Regions from separate parts of the Sodalis sp. RH19 genome, predicted to be linked through region 1. Evidence: predicted binding sites of a transcription regulator. Region 1 holds the regulator's gene; the other holds the start of a gene.
The links. The regulator Fur, encoded in region 1, represses iron uptake genes when iron is present. The targets are predictions, from matches to a motif close to ATAATAATGAGAACNACTATCAA.

Region 1 (4,028 bases):
CTGCCTAATAACGGCGTTTCCGGCGCCGGTGAACAAATATTAAAATCAGCCAGCTGGGCTATGGGGGAATTGCTGCTATGGGTAATACAAATGATCTTGGCCCCATTATCCTTGGCAATCGACACCACCCGTTTCAGATCGCTGGTGCGGCCCGAATGGGATACCACCAACGCCACATCGCCCGGTTGCAACAGGGAGGCCGACATCATCATCAAATGCGCGTCCAGGTAGGCATTGCAACGCAAGCCGATTTTCAGGAATTTATGCTGCACGTCCGCGCAAATGGAATTAGAGCCGCCGACGCCGTACAGCTCGCGCTGATGGCCGGCAAAAAAGCATTGGGCCGCCTGCTGGATGACGTTGGCGTCGACTATCGCCTGGCCTTCGACAATGGTGCGTACGGTCAGGTTAAACACTTTGTTGACCACATCCTCCGGGCTGTCGGTGGGCGAGAGTTCGGCGGTGATATCATGGTCGGCATGATCGAAGTACTCGACGATGGCGCTGCGCAGCTGGCGAAAGCCGCTGAAACCGAGAATTTTCGACACCTTGACAATCATGGCTTCCGACAGGCCCAGACTCAGGGCCACCTCTTTGATCCCCGAGACGTCGGTGAGGTTGCCGGGAGATAAAAACCACTCCACTATCCGGCTTTCGTTTTCAGTCATGCCTTCTTGTTTAATACGAATATAAGGAGCAATGCCTATGCCGCGCGGCATATCGTTTTGCAGTTCCGCATCATTCATCTGGACTATCTCTGGTGATTAACATTGCCTGTCACTATATCACCATGGCGAAAGTTTAAAATCTGCTGCGAACTTCACGTTTTTTATTAATTTATAAATTTACTTTTTGTGTAAAAATCGAGTCACCGATACGGGTTAATCTCAGGAAGGTATTTTTGGCTATATTAATTCAATAAAATCATATAATTAAAATATATCTTTTGTTGTCGCTTACTGCTGACAGCGAAAAATAGCTTTATCATCAGATTCACAGAATAATTTACCTGGTGAAAAAATCGCAATAAAAACGTTGTATTTTCAATGGATTACGCAGATGAGCCCAAAAAGGCGTCCCAGGGCCTCTATTTATTCTTTATTTATTTTTATTTTCTGTGAAGTTTTCTGAAGTTTGCCGGCGGTGAGCACGGCGGTGATTGGCGGATACGACGCTTGTCGACGCGCTTCGGGAAGGAAACGTTATCAGGGAAGGGGACGGGCGGCGTTTAGCCTCATTGAAAAAATCGTTGCAGGGTGAGAAAGCGGCGCGATAACAGCCGCTTTGGAGAAACGGACCGCGCCGCGGTTATTCTTTTACGCCGTTGAGCATATCGGCGTGATCGTGCAGCGTTTCGTCTTCGCGGCAGTTGCCGATTTCACAATGCCCATACAGATATAAACTATGGTTGGTCAGCTTGATATTGTGCCTTTTGGCAATATCACGCTGGCGCGCTTCGATGAACTCGTCGCGAAATTCGATAACCTTGCCGCAGTCCAGACAGATCAGGTGGTCATGATGATACTGTTGCGTCAGTTCAAAAACGGATTTGCCGCCTTCAAAATTGTGGCGGGTTACGATACCGGCGTCGTCAAATTGGTTTAGCACGCGATATACCGTGGCCAGGCCGATTTCCTCACCCATATCGATCAGTTTTTTGTACAGATCTTCCGCACTGACGTGATGGCATTCCGGATCTTGCAACACTTCCAGAATCTTCAGTCTGGGAAGGGTGACTTTCAGGCCGGCCTTCTTCAATGCAATATTATTGTCAGTCATGCGGGTTTAGTCCTGTTACTTTGATAATCTGATTGTAGGCTAACTTAGCCTATAACATCGGTCGGCCCGAAAAATGTGACGCCGTCTCATTATAAGACTGCCTGTCCAAAATGAAAACCGCGCCTTGTTAACAACTATAGCCCGTTTCAGGGGGCGAATTCTGCAACATTTTGCTAAAAAGGGTGGAACCGCTGCGCTATTGTACCGCGTTGTGGATAAAAGTTAAAAACTTGTATCTATTAATTTGAAAGGATTTAGTTATCAGTGAGGTTGGCGGCGCCGTCCCGACGCCATGACGGCAACCGATTCCCTTGCCGGGCGCCGCGGCGGCGGCACCCTCCCGCACGGCCTTACTTTAGCTGAGCTGCAATTCAGCGCTGATTTGCTTCACCCAGCCGTCCACGCGTTCATTGGTCAGCTCGGGCTGGCGGTCTTCGTCAATGGCCAGGCCGATGAAGTGATTGTCGTCCGCCAGTCCTTTCGACGCTTCGAAATGATAGCCGGCGGTGGGCCAGTGACCGACGATGGTCGCGCCGTTGGGCTCGATAATGTCGCGAATGGTGCCCATGGCGTCACAGAAATATTCGGCGTAATCCTCCTGATCGCCACAGCCGAACAGCGCCACTTTTTTGCCGGAGAAATCTATTTCTTCCAGGGTGGGGAAAAAATCATCCCAGTCACATTGCGCTTCGCCGTAATACCAGGTCGGGATGCCGAGCAGCAGGGTGTCGAACCGCGCCAGGTCTTCTTTACTGCTTTTGGCAATGTCATGAACTTCGGCAACATCCGCACCCAGTTGCTTCTGAATCATTTTGGCAATATTTTCGGTATTGCCGGTGTCACTGCCAAAAAAAATGCCTACAGTTGCCATGAATTTGAAAACCTCTTAAATATTATGGATATGTTCCGTAACAGAATCAGCGATGCTCTGCGGCAATCATAGCAGACCCTTATGCGGGGAGAAACTCGCCGGCCGGGTTTTGTCGCAAATTTGCCCCGTCCGCGGCCTTGGGCCCTGGACGGGATGGCGCTTTACCGGGCCGGCAAGTTTATTCCGGATGCGGATCCGCGCCTTGTTGCCGTTCAAGCTCGGCCAGTAAAATCAATTCGATCAGCTCGCTGCGCGACAGGTTTTGCCGGTAGGCCAGCTCATTTAACGCATCCACCGCCTCGGCGTTGATTTTCAGCTCCACCCGGCGCAGGCCGCGCTTTTTATCCCGGCGCAGCTGGTTACGCTTGTTGATGCGCAACTGCTCATCGCGGGACAGGGGGTTCGTCTTCGGTCTTCCCGGGCGCCGCTCATCGATAAATAAATCCAGGGTGGTGCGGTCCGTTTGTTCTTTTGCCATAGGTCATGAAGGGATTGTGCATCAAGAAGCAGGCGGGCAAACCCCGTCCGGCGGCGTGGCTGGCTACGCCGCCGGACGCGCATCGCCCGTAACGTTATGTTTTATGTACGCCGGGGCTGCCATAAAACACAGCGGGCCATGTTACCCCAGCCCGGTAGCAAACGACAATATTAAACTCGCGGGCGCTAACCCCGGCGGCGGCCCGGCCTATGCTTCCAGGAAACGGGCCAGGGCGCGCATGACCGCCGCGGGTTTCTCCGCATGAACCCAATGACCGGCGCCGGCGACCACATGCGCCCGCGCCCGGGGGAACTGGCGTTGGATCGCCTGGCGGTAACTGTCATCCAGATAAGGCGATTTTTCACCGCGGATAAACAGCGCCGGCCCTAGCCAGGGCGCCGACTCCCGCCAGCCGATAAGCGCCGGATAGTTATCCCACAGCGCCTCGACGTTAAACCGCCACCGGCCCTGGTGAAAGGATTTCAGCAAAAACTGGATGGTTTCCTCATCAAGGGCGTCATGGCGCATGAGCGCCGCCGCCTCCGTGCGCTGTGTGACGCCCGCCGCCTCGACGCGCCTGAGCGCGGCGAAGACGTTGTCATGGTGACGGGTGGGGTAGGCCACCGGCGCCATATCGATAACCGCCAGACGCGCAACGCGGCCGGGCGCCTGGGCGGCGAGGGTCATGGCGACCTTGCCGCCCATGGAATGGCCGATGAGGTGACCGGCGTCGATATGCAACGCATCAAGCAATTCGATCACGTCCCGGCTCATGGCGGCGTAACCGGCATCGTGGTCATGGGGGGACAAGCCGTGATTGCGCAGATCAATCTGCAGGGTGGCGTGGTGTTCCCCAAGCGGCCTGGCCAGCACGCCCAGGTTATCAAGGCTACCGAACAG
Region 2 (4,028 bases), 2.6 Mb from region 1:
CGGTTACAGGCCGAACGCGGTGCCCACCATCAAATAGCCATTCAGCGTTACCACCACCGCCACGATAACCCACCCCAACGTCTGGATCAGACGCGAATTCACCATGTCGCCCATCAGGACGCGGTTGCCGGTAAAGGTCAGCAGCGGCACCAGCGCCAGCGCAATGCCGAAGCTGAGCAGGACCTGGCTTAATACCAGGATACGGGTCGGGTCCAGCCCCATCATGATAACCACAAAGGACGGCAGCATCGTGACCACCCGCCTTACCAGCAGCGGTATGTGAAAGCGCACAAATCCCTGCATCACCACCTGCCCGGCCATGGTGCCCACCACGGTGGAGGACAGGCCCGCCGCCACCAGGCTTAAACCGAATACCGTCGCCGCCGTATGGTTCAGCAGCGGCGCCAAGGTCAGGTAGGCCTCATCCAGATCGGCGATGCCGGTATGCCCGCTGAAGTGAAATGCCGCCGCCGCGGTGGCCATCATGGCCAGATTGACAAAACCGGCGGTGGTCATGGCGATGGCCACATCCAGTTTAGTCGAGGAGTAGCGTTGGGCGCGGTTGCCGTGCAGTCCGTTTTGCGTCAAGGAAGAATGCAGGTAAATCACATGCGGCATAATGGTGGCGCCCAGCACCCCGGCGGCCAGGAAAACCGCGTCGCCGTTCGGCAGGCTGGGCAGCAGCATGCCTTTACCCAGTTCCGCCATATTCGGTTGCGAAAAAAACAGCTCCGCGATATAGGCGGCGGCGACAAACAGCAGCAGCCCGCCAATGACCAATTCCAGTGGTTTTTGACCCCGCTGTTGCAACATGAGGATCAAGAATGTGGCGATGCCGGTAATGATTGCGCCTTGCAGCAGCGAGCAGCCCAGCAGCATTTTAAAACCGATGGCCGCGCCGACGAATTCCGCCAAATCGGTGGCCATGGCAATGATTTCAGCTTGTATCCAGTAGGCCCACACCGCCGGGCGCGGGAAGCGATCGCGGATATGCTCCGCCAGGTTCTTGCCGGTGGCGATACCCAGCTTTGCCGACAACAGCTGGATGAGCATGGCCATAAAGTTGGCCCACACCACCACCCAGAGCAATCGGTACCCGAAGCTGGCGCCCGCCTGGATATTGGTGGCGAAATTACCGGGGTCGATATAGCCAATCGCCGCGATAAACGCCGGGCCAAGCAATGAGAGCTTTACCTTGCGTGATGCGCGATTGACACCGTCCGCAGTTCGGCTATTCAGCATATCAGTGACCCTTATGATCCATCGAATTAGCTTCATCCTATCCAAACGATAATAATTATCAAGCGCATTTAGGACGTTTCGGGTTATCTCTGCGATAGATGACGATGATGATGAGCATAAAGGGGGCAAAACCCAGCCTAATGACAGTTTCATCCCTAATTGGACCGGCTTAGAAGCGCCAATGGGTTACTAGATTACATTAGCACACTATTAACATAATTGGATATAAATTTAACTTTTTTCGCGACTTATCTGTGACCGCCTCGCTATCCTCATCTTCTGCTAGAGGATTTTTATATATTTGCAACTTATAACTCGTTTTTAGTTCGACCGTTACATAGAATGAGCGGCAAATTATTGCCTGCCTCATAACTGGAGCAACTATGTCCCGGATTTTTCATTTTGTCCTCGCTCTTGCCGTAGTGGCAATCCTGGCGTTATTGGTCAGCCACGATCGTAAAAAAATCAGGCTGCGCTTTATTGTTCAACTATTAGTCATTGAAGTCCTGCTTGCTTATTTTTTCCTCAACTCGCAGATTGGATTGGGTTTTGTGCAGGGATTCTCGGCGCTGTTTGATAAGTTGCTAGGATTTGCCGCCGAAGGGACAGGGTTTGTTTTCGGTAATATGAATAAACAGGGCCTGGCATTCTTTTTCCTGAATGTGTTATGTCCGATTGTATTTATCTCGGCCCTGATAGGTATTTTACAGCATATCCGGGTGCTCCCTTTTATTATCCGCATCATCGGTACCCTGCTGTCGAAAATTAACGGTATGGGCAAGCTGGAGTCGTTTAACGCCGTCAGTTCGCTGATCCTGGGGCAATCGGAAAACTTCATCGCCTATAAGGATATCCTGGGCAAGATGTCCGAACGCCGGATGTACACCATGGCGGCCACGGCGATGTCGACGGTATCGATGTCCATCGTCGGCGCCTATATGACCATGCTGGAACCGCGCTATGTGGTGGCCGCTCTGGTATTGAATATGTTCAGCACCTTTATTGTGCTGTCATTGATCAATCCCTACCAGGTCGGCAAGGAAGAAGAGCTGCAGATGAGTAATCTGCATGAAGGACAGAGCTTTTTCGAAATGCTGGGTGAATATATCCTGGCGGGCTTCCGGGTGGCCATTATCGTCGCGGCCATGCTGATTGGCTTCATTGCCATTATCGCCGCCATAAACGCCTTGTTCAGCCTGGTGTTCGGCATCAGCTTCCAGGGCATACTGGGGTATATATTTTATCCCTTTGCCCGGGTCATCGGCATCCAGGGCGACGAGGCGCTGCGGGTCGGCAGCATCATGGCCACCAAGCTGGTCTCCAATGAGTTTGTCGCCATGATGGATTTGCAAAAGGTTGCCGGCCAACTGTCCGCGCATTCCGTCGGCATCCTGTCGGTATTCCTGGTGTCGTTTGCCAACTTTTCATCCATCGGCATCGTGGCCGGCGCGATTAAAGGCCTGAACGAACACCAGGGCAACGTGGTATCCCGCTTCGGCCTGAAGCTGGTGTACGGCTCGACGCTGGTCAGCCTGCTGTCCGCCGCCATCACCGGTTTGGTAATTTAAACCGCCGTCCATCTTGCCGTCATAACGACGGTGCGGTTGGGGCCGGGGAAACCCGGCCTTTTTTATAGGATTGACGCGATAAATCGAGGCGGCGCCAGGCATGCACGCACAAGATATAAAAACAAAAAACCGGCCAGAAGCCGGTTTTTTTAATTTGGTGGAGCTAAGCGGGATCGAACCGCTGACCTCTTGCATGCCATGCAAGCGCTCTCCCAGCTGAGCTATAGCCCCAACGTACTTCCTGGGTAACACGAACACCGTCGTAACACATCATCATATCAGGCCAATCGAGGTGATTGGTGGAGCTAAGCGGGATCGAACCGCTGACCTCTTGCATGCCATGCAAGCGCTCTCCCAGCTGAGCTATAGCCCCGTACCCGACACATCATGTCTGGTGGACGGGGCGCATGATATGAAACCCGGCAAACAGTGTCAACGGCTAATTGAAATTAACGCATCAAACGCTGAAAAAGCCGTCAAATCCTCGATAACGAACGGTTTATCCGGCGCGCTGGGCGATATAGTCCAGCGCCTTATCGATACGGGCCAACGAACGTGACTGTCCGACGGCATGGACGGTGACATCCAGCGCCGGCGACTGGCCCGCGCCGGTGACCGCCACGCGCAGCGGCATCCCTACCTTGCCCATGCCCACGTTGAGCTCCGCCGCCGTCTCCTCGATAGCGTTATGCACGTGTTCAGGCGACCACGACGTCAGGGCGGCCAGTTTGGCGCGCGCCAGCACCAACGGCTCGCGGGCCACCAGGCGCAGATGTTTTTTGGCCGCGTCGGCGTCGAACTGCTCGAAATCCTCATAGAAATAATGGCATGAGGCCGCCATTTCTTTCAGGGTCTTGCAGCGATCGCCGAGTAATGTCACCAGCTCCGCCAGTTGCGGCCCATTGCGGGTATCAATGCCCGCTTGTTCCATATGCCATACCAGGTGGGTGGCGACGTATTCCGGCGGCAGATGATTAATGTAGTGGTGATTAAGCCACAGCAGCTTTTCGGTATTAAAGGCGCTGGCCGATTTGCTAATATCGTCCAGGGTAAACAGCTGCTTCATTTCTTCGATGGAGAAAATTTCCTGATCACCATGGGACCAGCCCAGGCGCACCAGGTAATTCAGCAGGGCCTCAGGCAGGAAACCGTCGTCGCGGTACTGCATTACGCCCACCGCGCCGTGGCGTTTGGACAGCTTCTTGCCGTCGTCGCCCA

Region 2: ACL2XF_RS02270 (Nramp family divalent metal transporter) is a predicted target of Fur. The motif match lies at 1,282-1,304, and genes of this name have one in related genera.

What each region holds. Positions count from the first base shown of each region.
Region 1 covers NZ_CP178734.1:3,052,547-3,056,574, reverse strand. Annotated here, with positions in the region: gene alsR (transcriptional repressor AlsR) at 1-746, opposite strand, end outside; gene fur (ferric iron uptake transcriptional regulator) at 1,309-1,779, opposite strand; gene fldA (flavodoxin FldA) at 2,135-2,650, opposite strand; gene ybfE (LexA regulated protein) at 2,829-3,128, opposite strand; gene ACL2XF_RS13875 (alpha/beta fold hydrolase) at 3,336-4,028, opposite strand, start outside.
Region 2 covers NZ_CP178734.1:479,984-484,011, reverse strand. Annotated here, with positions in the region: gene ACL2XF_RS02270 (Nramp family divalent metal transporter) at 4-1,242, opposite strand; gene ACL2XF_RS02265 (NupC/NupG family nucleoside CNT transporter) at 1,626-2,810, shown strand; tRNA gene ACL2XF_RS02260 (tRNA-Ala) at 2,966-3,041, opposite strand; tRNA gene ACL2XF_RS02255 (tRNA-Ala) at 3,108-3,183, opposite strand; gene gltX (glutamate--tRNA ligase) at 3,310-4,028, opposite strand, start outside.